Regions from separate parts of the Mesorhizobium sp. M7A.F.Ca.US.011.01.1.1 genome, predicted to be linked through region 2. Evidence: predicted binding sites of a transcription regulator. Region 2 holds the regulator's gene; each other region holds the start of a gene.
What was found. The regulator LexA, encoded in region 2, represses DNA repair genes until DNA is damaged. The targets are predictions, from matches to a motif close to TGTTCNNNNTGTGTTCNG.
Positions count from the first base shown of each region.

Region 1: a site for LexA is predicted at 956-973, ahead of EOA13_RS26120 (DNA recombination protein RmuC). Genes of this name have one in related genera too.
Region 3: a site for LexA is predicted at 2,525-2,542, ahead of EOA13_RS23430 (ImuA family protein). Genes of this name have one in related genera too.
Region 4: a site for LexA is predicted at 2,678-2,695, ahead of EOA13_RS11110 (ATP-dependent helicase). Genes of this name have one in related genera too.

Region 1 is NZ_RZRT01000037.1:23,202-26,831, forward strand. Features, by position in the region: gene EOA13_RS26110 (plasmid stabilization protein) at 1-256, opposite strand, end outside; gene def (peptide deformylase) at 372-902, opposite strand; gene EOA13_RS26120 (DNA recombination protein RmuC) at 1,006-2,277, shown strand; gene EOA13_RS26125 (GFA family protein) at 2,298-2,702, opposite strand; gene EOA13_RS26130 (cation diffusion facilitator family transporter) at 2,764-3,630, opposite strand, start outside.
Region 2 is NZ_RZRT01000024.1:26,687-30,316, forward strand. Features, by position in the region: gene kynU (kynureninase) at 1-1,163, shown strand, start outside; gene lexA (transcriptional repressor LexA) at 1,572-2,312, shown strand; partial or broken gene EOA13_RS20955 (ComEC/Rec2 family competence protein) at 2,306-3,630, opposite strand, start outside.
Region 3 is NZ_RZRT01000030.1:15,367-18,996, reverse strand. Features, by position in the region: gene EOA13_RS23440 (error-prone DNA polymerase) at 1-298, opposite strand, end outside; gene EOA13_RS23435 (DUF6504 family protein) at 295-1,818, opposite strand; gene EOA13_RS23430 (ImuA family protein) at 1,730-2,494, opposite strand; gene EOA13_RS23425 (hypothetical protein) at 3,058-3,630, shown strand, end outside.
Region 4 is NZ_RZRT01000007.1:58,907-62,536, reverse strand. Features, by position in the region: gene EOA13_RS11115 (TM0106 family RecB-like putative nuclease) at 1-2,612, shown strand, start outside; gene EOA13_RS11110 (ATP-dependent helicase) at 2,773-3,630, shown strand, end outside.

The DNA of each region.
Region 1 (3,630 bases), on a different contig from region 2:
GGAAATCAGGCGGCCCACGATCGGCCTCACTTCGCGACCTCGCTATTTCCTGAATCTCGTCGTTTGTGAAACGATCATCGCCGACGAGCGAATAGAGGCGATCGCCGACTTTTTCGGCGCCAGCAAATTGTGTTGCAAAACCCTTCTGTATCAAGACGACCGCTTCCTCCGAAAGGCTGCGCCTGTTCAGCCGCGCACTTTCCTCGAGACGCCGTTTCAATTCCGGATTGATCCCACGGATCAGCATGTCACCCATAGACACCTCCTGCGTGATATCACTGATATCACAGCAAGTCGGTATTTTCAATCGAAGGTTCGTGAAGCTGAACCGCCGAGGCTGATCGAGGGGCCGTGCTCCGACAGAGCATGCCCTATCCGGCCAGCTTGCCCGGCGCTTTGTCCTTGGCGAGCTTCTTGAATTTCTTCACCACCATGTCGCGCTTCAGCTTCGAGATGTGGTCGATGAACAGGACGCCATTGAGGTGGTCGATCTCGTGTTGCAGGCAGGTGGCCATCAGGCCCTCGGCCTCCATCTCCTGCAGCTTGCCGTCGCGGTCGAGATATTTGACCCGTACGGCGGCCGGGCGTTCGACCTCGGCGTAATAATCCGGGATCGACAGGCAGCCTTCCTCGTAGACGGAGCGCGCATCGGCGCTCTCCAGGATTTCCGGATTGATGAAGACATGCGGCGCTGGCGTCTCGTCTTCCTTGGCGAGATCGATCACCAGCAATCGCAGCGGCTCGCCGATCTGGATTGCCGCCAAACCGATGCCCGGTGCGTCATACATGGTCGCCAGCATGTCGTCGGCTAATCTGCGCAGGGGCGCGTCGACACGCTCCACCGGTTGAGAAACCTGGCGCAGGATGGGGTCGGGAAGGATGATGAGCGGCTTGATCGGCATGGGGTTCCACGTAAGACCTCCAGCGAAAAGCGTCAACCGGTTGGCATCAGGCTCGTTCACGTTTTGATCTGTGCTATCGGGGCGAATCGTCTATGCTGTCCACATGAATGATTTGAGCACCATCCTTTCGGAGCCTGTCGCCCGGCTTGGCGCCACAACCATCACGCTCGGCCATGCGCTGGCCTTCGGCGTTTTGCTGTTTCTGGGCCTGTTCGTGGCGCTGGTCATTGCATTGTGGCGGTCGGCGAAGGCGCGCGCCGTGGCGGCCGCGGAAGCCGCCGATCATGCCCGCGATGCCGAGGCGCGGATGGCCGGCATTCTGCAAAGCCAGGCCGAAATGCAGGGTCGTATGGGCGCCATCGCCGAAGTGTTCGGCGCACGGCAGGCGGAACTGACGCAATCGATCGGCCAGCGCCTCGACGCCATGACCGGCCGGCTCGGCCAGACCATGACCGAGCAGACGAAATCGACGCATGAGAGCCTGGCCAAATTGCAGGAGCGGCTGGCCATCATCGATGTCGCGCAGGGCAACATCCAGTCGCTCGCCGGCCAGGTCGTGCAGTTGCAGGCGATCCTCTCCAACAAGCAGACGCGCGGTGCTTTCGGCCAGTCGCGCATGGAGGCGATCGTTGCCGACGGCCTGCCGCATGGCGCCTATGAATTCCAGGCGACGCTGTCGAACGGCAGCCGTCCCGACTGCCTGGTGAAGATGCCGAACGGCGCGCCGTCGCTGGCCATCGACGCCAAGTTTCCGCTCGAGGCCTGGAACGCCATCCGCGCCGCCGCCGGCGCCGACCTGCAGAAGGCCGCCTCGCAGGCCTTTCGCCGCGACATCGAGATCCATGTCCGCGATATCTCGGAAAAATACCTGATCCAGGGCGAGACGCAGGACACTGCCTTCATGTTCGTGCCCTCGGAATCGGTGTTCGCCGAGATCCACGAGAATTTCGAGGCGATCGTCCACAAGGCGCACCGTGCCCGAATCGTCATCGTCTCGCCGTCGCTGCTGATGCTGTCGATCCAGGTCATCCAGGCGATCCTCAAGGATGCCCGCATGCGCGAACAGGCGCACCTGATCCAGGGCGAGGTCATTCGGCTGATGGAGGATGTCGCGCGTGTCGATGAGCGGGTGCGCAAGCTGCAGGTCCATTTCGGCCAATCGGCCAAGGATATCGACGACATCCTGGTTTCGACGTCGAAGGTCACCAAGCGCGGCCAGAAGATCGAGGCGCTGGAATTCGGCGCGCAGCCCGACGGCGATGCCGCCGCGGACGCCGCGTCACGGGCTCCCGCCGCGAAGGTCGATACTGGCGCGCGCGTTGCCGATTCGAAAACCGGGCAGCTCAGGCTGAGGGTCGTCGAAGGCGACGATTGAGGCGCGGTGCCGGATCCGCCCTACTGCTCTTCCTTGGTCGTCATACCCGGGAATTCCGGCAACCAGGGCAGCGCCGAGCGGTGCCAGCTTTGCCGTCTCGGGACCAGCTGTTCACGTTGCCGCGCCGTGCCGACCCGGATGCCATAAACCTTCGGCCCGTCGCCAACCGATGTCGCGTAGAGATGCGAGCCGCACTCGCCGCAAAAGCCCTGCGCGCGCTTGTCGCCGCTCGATCCTGTCTTGATATAGACCTTTGGCGCACCCTTGGTGATCCGGTAGTGGCCTTCCGGCGCGCCCACGGTCACGCGAAAAGCCGTTCCGGTCAGTTGTTGGCAATCGGTGCAGTGGCAGATTCCGGTGTTCTCCGGGTCGACCTCCGCCTCGTAGGTGATGGCGCCACAATGACAGCCGCCGTCTATTCTCATCTTCGTTCCTCCAAAGTCCCGTCAATCTAGCGGGGCATGGCCGTGAGGCAATGGGGCGGCGCTAGTCCAGGGTCGGATCGGATGCGTTCTCGATCAGCCTGCGCCGCTGCTCCCAGGTGCCTGATGTCTGCGGCTTGACGAACAGCCGCGTGATCTCCGGCATCTCCTTCTTGAGCTGCGCCTCCAGGCGCTCGACGCAAGCTTCGATCTCGGGCGCCGTCAAATGGTCCTCGAACTCGATGCTGAGCCCGGCGACGATCTCTGCCGGCCCCATATGGACGGTCAGGACGCCGTTCGCCCGCTGTACCGCCGGATCCTGCTGGGCGATCGTCAGCACCTGTCTCTGGACCTCGAGCGAGGCCGGCTCGCCGATCAGCAGGCCCTTGCTTTCGCGCGCCAGGAAGATCGCCGTCGCGCCCAGGATCAGCCCAATGCCGATCGAGGCGGCGCCGTCGAGCTCCGGCATCTCCAGCAGTTCCGCCGCCAGGATGCCGGCGAATGCGACGATCAGGCCGAGAAGTGCTGCGCTGTCCTCGAACAGCACGGTGTAGACGCTCGGATCCTTGCTCGATTGCACCGCCCGCAGCCAGCCTTGCTTACCCTTCTGCTTGCGGAACTCCCTCAGCGCGACCAGCCAGGAGCTGCCCTCGAACAGAAAGGACAGGCCAAGAACGATGTAGTTGACCTTGCCGTTGGCGACCGGCTCCGGCGCCATGATATGGATCATGCCTTCGTAGAACGACACGCCTGCGCCCAGCGCGAAGACGAGGAGCGCGACGATGAAGCTCCAGAAGTAGAGTTCGCGGCCGTGACCGAGGGGATGCGTCCGGTCGGCCGGGCGGGCGGCACGGTGCATGCCGTACAGCAGCAGGCCGCCATTGCCGGTATCGACCAGCGAATGCACGCCCTCCGACAGCATCGCCGAACT
Region 2 (3,630 bases):
CGGAGGGGATGATCTATCTCGACGGCAATTCACTGGGGGCAGCGTCTCATGCCGTTTTCAGCGAGCTGCAGCAGGCGGCGACCCAAGAATGGGCCCAGGATCTCATCCGAGCTTGGAACACGGCCGGATGGTTCGAGATGCCAATCGAACTCGGCGACCAGCTCGGACGCCTGATAGGAGCCGCGGCCGGCCAGACCGTTGTCTGCGACACGACATCGACCAACATCTACAAGGTGCTGCACGCGGCGATGGAGATGCGGCCCGGTCGGTCGGCCATCGTCGCCGAAGGTGACAGTTTTCCCACCGACCTGTACATCGCCGAAGGCGTGGCCTCGACCCGGGATGGCGTCCTGCTGCGCCTCGCGGGTGTCGACGCGCCGACCATCGAAGAGCTGATCGACGAAAACGTCGCGGTGGTGCTGGTCAACCACGTCAATTACAAATCGGGTGAACTGCGCGACATGGCGGCGCTGACGCGCAAGGCTCATGCGGCCGGAGCGCTGATCGTCTGGGATCTATGCCACACCGCGGGCGCTCTGCCGGTCGAGCTCGACCGCGCAAATGCCGATTTCGCTGTCGGCTGTACCTACAAATACCTCAATGGCGGTCCGGGCGCGCCAGCCTTCATCTATGCCGCCCAGCGCCATCACGGCGAGATCAGCCAGCCACTCAGCGGCTGGTGGGGGCATGCACGGCCCTTTGCCTTCGAACGGGGCTATGTGGCCGGCACCGGCATCCGACGCTTTCTGTGCGGCACGCAGCCGGTCCTGTCGATGCGGGCGCTCAAAGGTGCGCTTGCGATCTGGGACGACGTCGACATGGCGGCATTGCGAAAGAAGAGCGTCGCCCTGACCGAACTGTTCATCCAGCTCGTCGAAGCCAGGTGCGGCGCCTATGGCCTCGCGCTGGAGACCACCCGCGACGCGACCAGGCGCGGCAGCCAGGTGTCGTTCCTTCACGATCACGGCTATCAAATCATGCGGGCGCTGATCGAGCGCGGGGTGATCGGTGATTTTCGTGCGCCATCGACCATCCGTTTCGGCTTCACGCCGCTCTATGTCGGCTACAAAGATGTGTGGCTGGCGGTTGAGGTGCTGGAGGATATTCTGCGCACGGGCGCATGGAAGGACCGCCGTTTCGCGGTCAAGGAAGCCGTTACCTGACGCAACGATCCCCGCGATCCGCCGCCGCCGCCCTCACTGCCTGGCAGATGACGGAGAGCTGAATTTCCAGCCACAAATGCCAACAGACGTTGGCGTTTTGGCTCCGTTTCGTTCACGGCAAACGAACGTCCCGAAGATTGATCGTCCTTTGTGGAGGTCGATAGACTGATAATGCCAAGCCTTGGGTCGAGGATGAGCCACAGGTCATTAACCATAATAATTTCAATGTGAGCAGGCGCATCGCCGTGCTTGGCGCCTGTGATCGCGACCCGCTGGCAAGCGCCAAATAATTTCAGCAGCCTTAACAAATTCATTAAACTTTAAACGGTTGCAGAACACAACTGGAACAGATAGGGTTTGTTCTGGGTTTGTTTTTCGATTCTGGTTTCAGGTAACCTGGGGGCCGCCATGCTGACGCGCAAGCAACATGAACTGCTGATGTTCATCCATGAACGCCTGAAGGAGAGCGGCATTCCGCCATCCTTCGACGAGATGAAGGAGGCGCTCGACCTTGCCTCCAAATCCGGGATTCATCGGCTGATCACCGCACTTGAGGAGCGCGGCTTTATTCGCCGGTTGCCCAACCGGGCACGCGCGCTGGAAGTGCTGCGATTGCCGGACTCGATCGCGCCCGGCCTCAACGCGGCAAAGAAGTTTTCGCCAAGCGTCATCCAGGGCAGTCTCGGTCAGGGTGGTGCCCTTGGCCGGCAGATCAAGCCGGCGCCTTCGCGGATGCCCTCGCCCGGCAATGATGACGATGCGGTCTCCGCCGTGTCGATCCCGGTCATGGGCCGTATCGCCGCCGGTGTGCCGATCGATGCCATCCAGCATCAGACGCATTCGATCTCGGTGCCGCCGGACATGATCATGGGCGGCGCCCACTATGCGCTGGAGGTCAAGGGCGACTCGATGATCGAGGCCGGTATCTTCGACGGCGACACCGTCATCATCCGCAATGCCGACACGGCGAGCCCCGGCGAGATCATCGTGGCGCTGGTCGATGAAGAGGAAGCGACGCTGAAGCGGTTCCGCCGCAAGGGCGCTTCGATTGCTCTCGAAGCCGCCAATCCAGCCTATGAAACCCGTATTTTCGGCCCGGACAGGGTCAAGGTGCAAGGCAAGCTCGTCGGCCTGATCCGCCGCTACTGAGGCGGCTGTGGGTTGGCCGCTGGCTTCTCCGGTTTCTTGAAGGGTGCCAGCCCCCTCGCCTCACGAGAGTATTTGCGTTGCGTGTGCCAGGGCCGATATGGGCTGTCCACCGCGAAGCTGATCGTCGCCGGCGTGGTCGCCGATTGGCGATCGAAGAAGACCGCGGCACTGCCTTTGCGAGCCAGTTGCCGCTTGGTGATGACGAGGACCAGCGGATTGTGACAGGCGTCATACGCGGTGGCGTCATTGATGACGATCAGCTCGGCGAAGCCGCAGGCTTTCCAGGTGTCCTTGCGGTCCTCGACATACGCAATGATCGCACCGGACATGTGCCTGGCCACGCAAACGCCTGAGGAGCAATAGAACGGGGATCCCAGCGGCAGATCAACGGCATCCGCGACATCGAATTGCCCATCGCTGTTGTCGAACACCTCTGGCACGACGATGGTTTCTGATGTCAGGGCGCGTTTCCAGTTGTCGACGGTGAATTCGTTCGGCCGCTCCCGGCTGACGGCAAGCTCACCGCCACCGATCGGCAACGCCACCAGCCGGGCGTCTTCCGAGATCAGCACATCCGGCGTGCGCGTATCCGAGACGGTCAGCAAGCCTGCCAGCGCGAATGGCAGAGCAGCGAGCCGCAGCCAGGTTGTCGCCATCGTCGCGATGACCAAAGCAATTGCCACCAACAGGACCGACTGTTGCGAAATCAGCCCGACCCCGTCGACAGGCGAACGCTCGGAGATCCAGCCGGATATGGCGATCATCATCGTCAGGCCCTTACCCATCAGGTAGAGAGCCGGCCAATCCAATCCGAAAGGCATCAGCAGCGCGCTGGCGACGGCCAGGAACATGACGACGGTGACGATCGGCATAACCGCGAGATTGGCAAACAGGCTAAGCGGCGAGACACGCTGAAAATGCCAGATGGCAAACAGCGTCGTCGCGCTTCCCGCGATGATCGAGGTCATGGCAAGGCCGGTTGCCGCCAGCAGGAATTTTCGCGTCAGGAAACCGGGCATGGATCGCTTTGGCGGCGGCGGTCTTGCTCTTCCCGCGCGGTGATCCGCCCAGCCGGCATAGGCGCCGACCAGAGCCGCGGTCGCGGCGAACGACATCTGAAAACTCGGGCCGACCACCTCATGCGGCGACACCACGATGACGGCGATCGCCGAGATCGCCAGATTGCGCATGGTGAGTGCTGCTCGATCGAACAGCACGGCAATCAGCATCACCGCCAGCATGATGAAGCTGCGCTCGGCGGCAACGACGACTCCAGAGATGATGAGATAGGCCGCGATCGAGAACAGCGCGGCGGCAG
Region 3 (3,630 bases), on a different contig from region 2:
GCTTCTTGCCCAGCGACAGCAAACGGCAAAGCCGCGAATAGGCCGCGCGATCGGTTGGATAGACCAGGATGGAAATCTTTTCCGCCAGATCAAGCCGGCAGCCGACGATCAGCCTGACGCCGGTTGCCTTTGCAGCCTCGTGAGCCCGAACAACGCCAGCCAGGCTGTTGCGGTCACAGATGGCAAGCGCCGGCAGGGCCATGATTGCGGCCTGCGCAAACAATTCCTCGCAGGAGCTGGCGCCGCGCAGGAAGGAAAAATGCGAGGTGCACTGGAGTTCGATATAGGACGCAGTCATCCGAAGATGCCATGCAGGAACCAGCGATGCGAACCGGTCGCGGCATCCTCGCCGTCGCCGGCGCGATAGATCCAGAACCGCTCGCCGGCCTCGTCCTCGACCTGAAAATAGTCGCGCACGGCGGCAAGCTCGGCATCACGCTTCCACCATTCGCCAAAGACCCGCTCGGGGCCATCGGCGCGCTTGACCCGTCGGCGGATGCCTCTCCAGGTAAAGCTAGCCGGCGGATGATCCGGCAGCAACGCTATCGCCTCGATGGGCTCCGGCACGGCAAACAGACGAGCCGGCCGCGGCCAATGATCTGGCCATGCCTGGCCGGTTTCGGCCGATGCCGGCGCCACGCGCCGGAACGATCGCTCGGGCACGTCGCTTGCCACGGGGGTAAACCGATACAGCTTCTCCTCGCCGACACGATTGCCGAGGATGTCGATCAGGTCTGAGATGTCAGCGTCCGGTTGCTCGATGAGTGAGGAGATGGTCTGCTTGGGCGTCAACGGCTCGGCCATGGGTGCGGACAAGCGCATCAACTCGATGCCGAAACCCGGATCGATCTTCTCGATCTTGTCGCATAACAAACGCGTCAGCCGCTTCACGTCGCGGACCGGCAAGGCAGTGCCGACGCGAATGGCTTGGATGCTGTTGTCGACCCGGTAGAACAGCAGGTCGAGCCGCCGGGCGCCAAGGCCCTTGGTCTCCAGCTCGACACATAGCGCTTGAACAAGCTTGCCGATGTAGCGGGCGATCGTCTCGGCCGCACCGATGGGTTCGCCGAAGGCTCGTTTTACCTCGACCACATCGGCTGGCCGCACGGGTTCTATCGGTTCGGCAAGGCGTCCAGCAGCCTGGTCAAGGCGACGACCCAGTTCCGGTCCGAAGCGCAGGGTCAGTGGCCCGCGTGGTTGCTTCAGAAGCTCGCCTACTCTGTCGAAGCCCAAAACCCGCAGACCGCTGACGATCGCATCGGGCAACCGCAGTGCCGCGATGGGCAGAGGAAGGATCGCATCACAGGTTGCATTGACAGCGACCACGCTGACGGTCTGCCGCACGTAGCGCGCAACGGCATGAGCGGCACCCCAGCTATCGGCAATCGCTGACCGCGCCGAGAAGCCGACCTGGCCGAGACGCTCGACCATATCGGCCAGCATCAACTGTTCGCCGCCATGAAGGTGATCGGCGCCAGTGGTCTCCATGACCAATCCGTCCGGAGTATCCACAGCGGCGATGGGCGCATAGCGTCTCAACGCCCATAGCGCCAGCCGCTCCAATGCCTCCGCGTCGGCATCGGGCTCGGCGTCCATAACCGCCAGGCCCTGCACGAGGGCCTGTGCCTTCGTCGCGAGCATTCCGACGCGCAAGCCTGCTTCTATTGCCGCGCGATCCACCGCAGTCACCAGTCGACGGTTGCCTTGCCGCCCCACTGTCACCAAAGGCTTATCCGGTGGCGGCGAGACGTCGCCCAATTTCCTTCTGAGCCGGTCGGTCGACCAGTTTGGAAGGAAGAGCGAGACGACCCTTGGCATCACAAGCCTCCACTTCGATATCGAGTGTTTCCCCTCCACGAGATCTGATCAGTTCAAGTTGCCATCGCGCCCGGCCAACGCCGGGCACCGGCAGCGCTTGCGACGGCAACACGGAAACCCGCCAGCGGGTGACAGAGGCCGTCGGCTGCCCGAAATCGACGGCTTCGGTCTGGCGGCGCCAGCGGCGGATGGCGATGCCTATCGCGCCGGAGCCTTCCGATGCCAGTTGCAACCGGCGCGAGGCAGTCATGGACAGGCGCGCCACTTCCGCGACCACAGCTCCAAGCCCGACATGCCGCAGACCTTCCTCGAAGCAGGCGAGCAAGGATTTGTCGTCACCGGCTTCGACATAAACCACCCGGTCGGGATGCAGTCCGACCTGGGCGATTGCCGGCGCAAACAGATCCTGGCGCGTCACGCACCACAGCACCTTGCCTTGGGTCCTCGCTGCAATCCCGGCTGCAAAAAGCGACGCTGCGGCGCCATCGATCGCTCCATTGCCGCCGCCGGCAACTTCATGAAGTGCGCCAAGCGCCACACCCCCGCCTGGCAGATGACTGTCGATAGAGGAGATACCGAATGGGAGCACCGCTCTTTCGCGCGCATTACCGCCTTCGAGACGCGAAATGCGATTTCGAAGATCGGATATGGCAGCGTTTGGCGCCGATGCACTCATTTGTCCCCTGAACGCGAAATGCTAATGATATGTTCCTCATTTGTTCTCTTCCTAATGAAGAGTCAATGGCGTGGTGAGGTGGCGCTGCGGAAGAAATGTTTGTCGCGACCGCCCCCGGGACACCGGCAGAACCGTTTGCCAACAGACGAGGCGTCGAAGGCCACCTGTCCTGTTGGATGTTCGCGCCGGCGGCCGACGGCGCCCAAAAACGGCGTATACCGCAGTCCTGCGCGCGACAATGTCCGCAATTGCGGACATTGTCGCGCGCGGGATGGAGGAAATTCGCGCCGCCGCGGGCGGTTAACAGGACAGCCGTAGGAGCGTCAGCATAGCGCCGGCCGCAGGACGGGACGCGGGACCGACTGTCCCCGTCGGAGGGGTCCGCGTGTAGACCATCAGGAGTCTATTGACACCTTTGTTCTTATTTTGTTCACTACAGGGAGGATCGATACAGGAGGCGAACCATGGAACTTCGCTTGAACATTGAAGGGGCAACGCCCGAGGAACTGGCACGCGGGGTCGCGGCAGCCGAAGCAGTCTTCGCACGCGCCGGCATTACGGCTTTGCAAGGCGCGGAAGGTTTATTCGCGTTGGAAGGGTGGGATATCAAAGGCTTTCCGGAAGACGACCAGCCAACCGAGAACGAGGGCCAGGCTGCTTCGGCCTGGGAAGAAGCCGACGAGGCTGCGACAATTGCATGTTGTGCGGGCTGGCCGCAGGACAAAGTCCCGCACCATCAGGTCATGGAACTGATCGACGTTCCCCGCACGAGATTGCGAGCCGAGGCGCTTTCGGACACGTGGCCGGCGCGCAAGCAGCTCTATCCTGACGTCGTCAAACGGCTTGAGGTTACAGCCGGTCCGGACCGCCAGATCGATTTCGATATTGCCTTCGTTCTTGGTTGGGTGCCCGAGCGGCCGACGCAGGATCGGGTTGAGCCGCTTTCGGAAGATGGCGACCCTATCCCCTTCTTCACCAGCGACCTCGCCCAGGTTGAAGAAATGGCTCGCAAGGCGCTCAAGGGCTGGACGATCGAGATTGACCGGGATCCCTATGATGCCCACGTTTTTGATCCTGCAGCCAGCGAAGACGATGAAGAATTGCGCATGGCGGCATGGCGCGATTTCGACGGCTCC
Region 4 (3,630 bases), on a different contig from region 2:
GGAAGCCCGAGCGCGGCTCGGCCCATTCCTATGAGCGTGTTCGCGACCAAGCGCGGTTGCAAGTTGAGGCGAGAGTCAGCGGAAACCTCTGTTTCGAGCTCCTCCCTGTCGAAGCAGGCTTCGGACTGTCATGCCTTCCGGAACCTTCTGACGGAGATGTCTTCCTTGACCTGGAAGGCGACCCGTTCGTCGGCGAACACGGGCTCGAGTACCTCTTTGGATATCAATTCAAAAATGAGACTGGCGAATGGACCTACGTCGGAGACTGGGCTGTCTCCCGCGACGACGAGAAGCTGGCGTTCGAAGCGTTCGTCGACTTCGTAACGGAGCGTCGAAAGGCATATCCGGAACTGCACGTCTACCACTACGCGCCCTACGAGCCTGGGGCTCTGAAACGGCTGATGGGTCGCTATGCAACGCGCGAAGAAGAATTCGACAACATGCTACGGTCGAAGCTGTTCGTCGATCTTTACGCAGTTGTCCGCAACGGCCTTCGCGCCAGCGTTGAAAGCTATTCGATCAAAAGGCTCGAGCCGTTTTATGGATTCACGCGCGAAACAGCCCTTCAGGATGCAAACATCGCACTGCTGAGTCTCCAATCGAGCTTGGAACTAGGACACCCGGACAAGATTCGCGAACAAGACCGATCGGTGGTCGAGAGCTACAACCGCGACGACTGCGTATCGACGCAGTGTCTTCGGGACTGGCTGGAAATGCTCCGCGCTCAGGCGATTGCTGCCGGTGAAAACATTGCCCGGCCCCAGCCCGGCGACGACGTCGCAAGCGAAAACGTCACGGCATGGCTCGCAAAGATCGGCCCGCTGATTGAGCGACTAACGGCAGGCGTATCGGCCGATCCGGAGGAACGCGACCATGACCAGCAAGCGCGATGGATACTCGCCAACATTCTCGATTGGCATCGGCGCGAGGCAAAGGCGACTTGGTGGGAGTTCTTTCGCCTTCGCGATCTGTCGGCCGAAGAGTTGATGGACGAACGCAGCGGCCTGTCGGGCGTCACCTTCGTCGGCGAGGTCCCTGGGGCCGGAAAGCTGCCGACGCACCGCTATTCATTCATTCCGCAGGAAACAGACATTCGCGTCGAGGACGACCTGCACAACGTCGGCGGCGACAAGATTGGAACCACCGTTGCCGTATCGCAGCAGAACCGTACGATCGACATCAAAAAGACGGGCAAGTCCGTTGGTGTGCATCCCCAGGCGATCTACGGCTCCAAGACTTTCGGCTCTGATGAACAGGCCAATTCCCTCGTGCGGATCGGCGAATACGTGGTGGACCACGGGCTGGCTGGCGATGGGCCATTTTGTGCGGCGCGCGATCTGCTGCTGCGCCTGGCCCCCCGCCTCCGGGGTGAGCCGATCAAGATTGATGGGGAGACAAGCCTGGCCGCAGCGATGCGGGTTGCCACGCTCTTCGATGGCGGCATCTTCCCAATACAAGGCCCTCCCGGCACCGGAAAATCGTTCACTGGCGCGCGGATGGTATGCGCGCTTGTTCGCGACGGTAAGACTGTCGGGATCACCGCCAACAGCCACAAGGTCATCAGGAATCTGGTCGACAAGGTCATTGAAGCGGCCGACGAACTTGGCGTCGACCTGACGTGCATCTTAAAGCCGAAGGAGATGGAATCCAATCAGCATCGCTTGGTTTTCGCAAAGACTAATGCCGACGTGTATGGCGCGTTGAGCGGACCCTGCAAAGTCGCGGGGGGAACAAGCTTTCTCTGGTCACGTGCCGATGCGTTCGCATCGGTCGACGTTCTCGTCGTGGACGAAGCCGCTCAGATGTCCCTGGCAAATGTGCTGGCGGTTTCGCAGGCAGCCCACACGGTCGTGCTGCTTGGCGATCCTCAGCAGCTGGATCAGCCGATGCAGGGAAGTCACCCGGATGGAACCGACGTGTCTGCCCTCAACCATATCCTTCATGGCGATAAAACTATCGATGCTGGCCAGGGCCTCTTTCTCGAAGAGACCTGGCGACTCCATCCGGACCTCTGCGCATTCACTTCGGAACTGTTCTATGAGGGCAAGCTGACGTCGAGACCGGGACTTGAGGGCCAGGTCATCTCCACTGGTCCGATAAGCGGTTCCGGCCTACGGTACCTCCCTATCACCCACCGTGGAAATCAGAATTCCTCACCTGAAGAGGCTGACGCCATTCATCGTCTTGTCGATCACGTGCTGCGGTCGGATACACATTGGATAGATCGGGATGGCAAAGAAGCGGCCATCACCCTCAACGATATCCTGATCATCACGCCCTACAACGCGCAGGTTTTCGAAATCCAGCAGCGCCTGCTCGGCGCCAGAGTCGGTACGGTCGACAAGTTTCAGGGTCAGGAGGCGCCAATCGCGATTTATTCGATGACGACGTCAACTCACGCAGATGCTCCACGGGGGATGGAATTTCTTTACAGTCTAAACCGCTTCAACGTTGCGACTTCGCGTGCCAAATGTTTGTCGATTCTGGTAGCGTCACCGCCTGTGTTCGAAGCGGAATGCAGCACGCCACGCCAGATCCAGCTTGCCAATGCATTCTGCAGATATCTTGAGCTGTGCTCGGAAATCCCGTTGCCAATGACGCATCAGCATTGACCTCATGGTCGCAGCATTCGAGCAGGGCCGCAGCACAAGCTTGCACTGCGCGCTGTCGTGCTCCGTGTTCGAAACTTGCTCACGCCGCGGTCCAAGGGGCAGACTGCAAGCACAGATCATTAGCTTCTGTAGACCATCGCCTCAGTTTGGGAACACTGACATGACTGACGCACAAGCTATTCCGACCAGGCCAATTGACGTCTCGGATCAGCAACTTGACGAATTTCAGCAGCGGTTCTGTAAGGCCCCCGGGGGCAATTTGCGCCTCCTTGCTCCTGCCGGCAGTGGTAAGACACAATCTCTTTTATGGCGGTGTGCAGAGCTTTATCGCCGAGCGGATTCGAAGGGCCGGTTCCTGGTCGTGACTTTCACCCGTGCAGCCCGCGACGAACTACGCGCACGACTTTCAAACCCCGATTTCGCGTTCATGGCGAGTGCTGTCGAAGTGGTGACTCTGAACGGCTGGGGCTTCAAAAGGCTACGCGCCAATCATCACAGCCCGCGCCTGCTGGTAAGTGAATTCGAAAAGTCAGGTTGCGTGCGAAATACGTTGCAGCCCGTCTGGCGCAAATTCCCTCGGATTGAGAAAGCCATGGAGGCGCAGCCCTACGTTGTTGACAAGGTTCTGAACGGCCTGATTGAACGACTGAAATCATTAGGCTTCGACCATGAAGCTCCGAGCATTTGGGCCGCCCACGACCAGATGGATTACCTCATGCGTCTGGGTTTGCTTTGGCAAATCCAAAATCTAATCGACCAGTTGGCCGAATGCGAGATACTGGCCGACAAGCGCCTTGAATCCTTTATCGAAGGTGTGCTGCCGTTTTGGGTCGACAGTTGTCAGACGATGATTGGGCAGGCTCTTTTTTCGCTGGAAGATCAGAAATATGTCGCGTTCCTGGATTTGCGCCGGCAGATTGCGGAGGATCGCTTTCCCACCGGCGGTTCGCGGTACACACAGGTACTCGTCGATGAATTCCAGGACATCAATCCGCTTGACCTCAACCTAGTCCGAAAA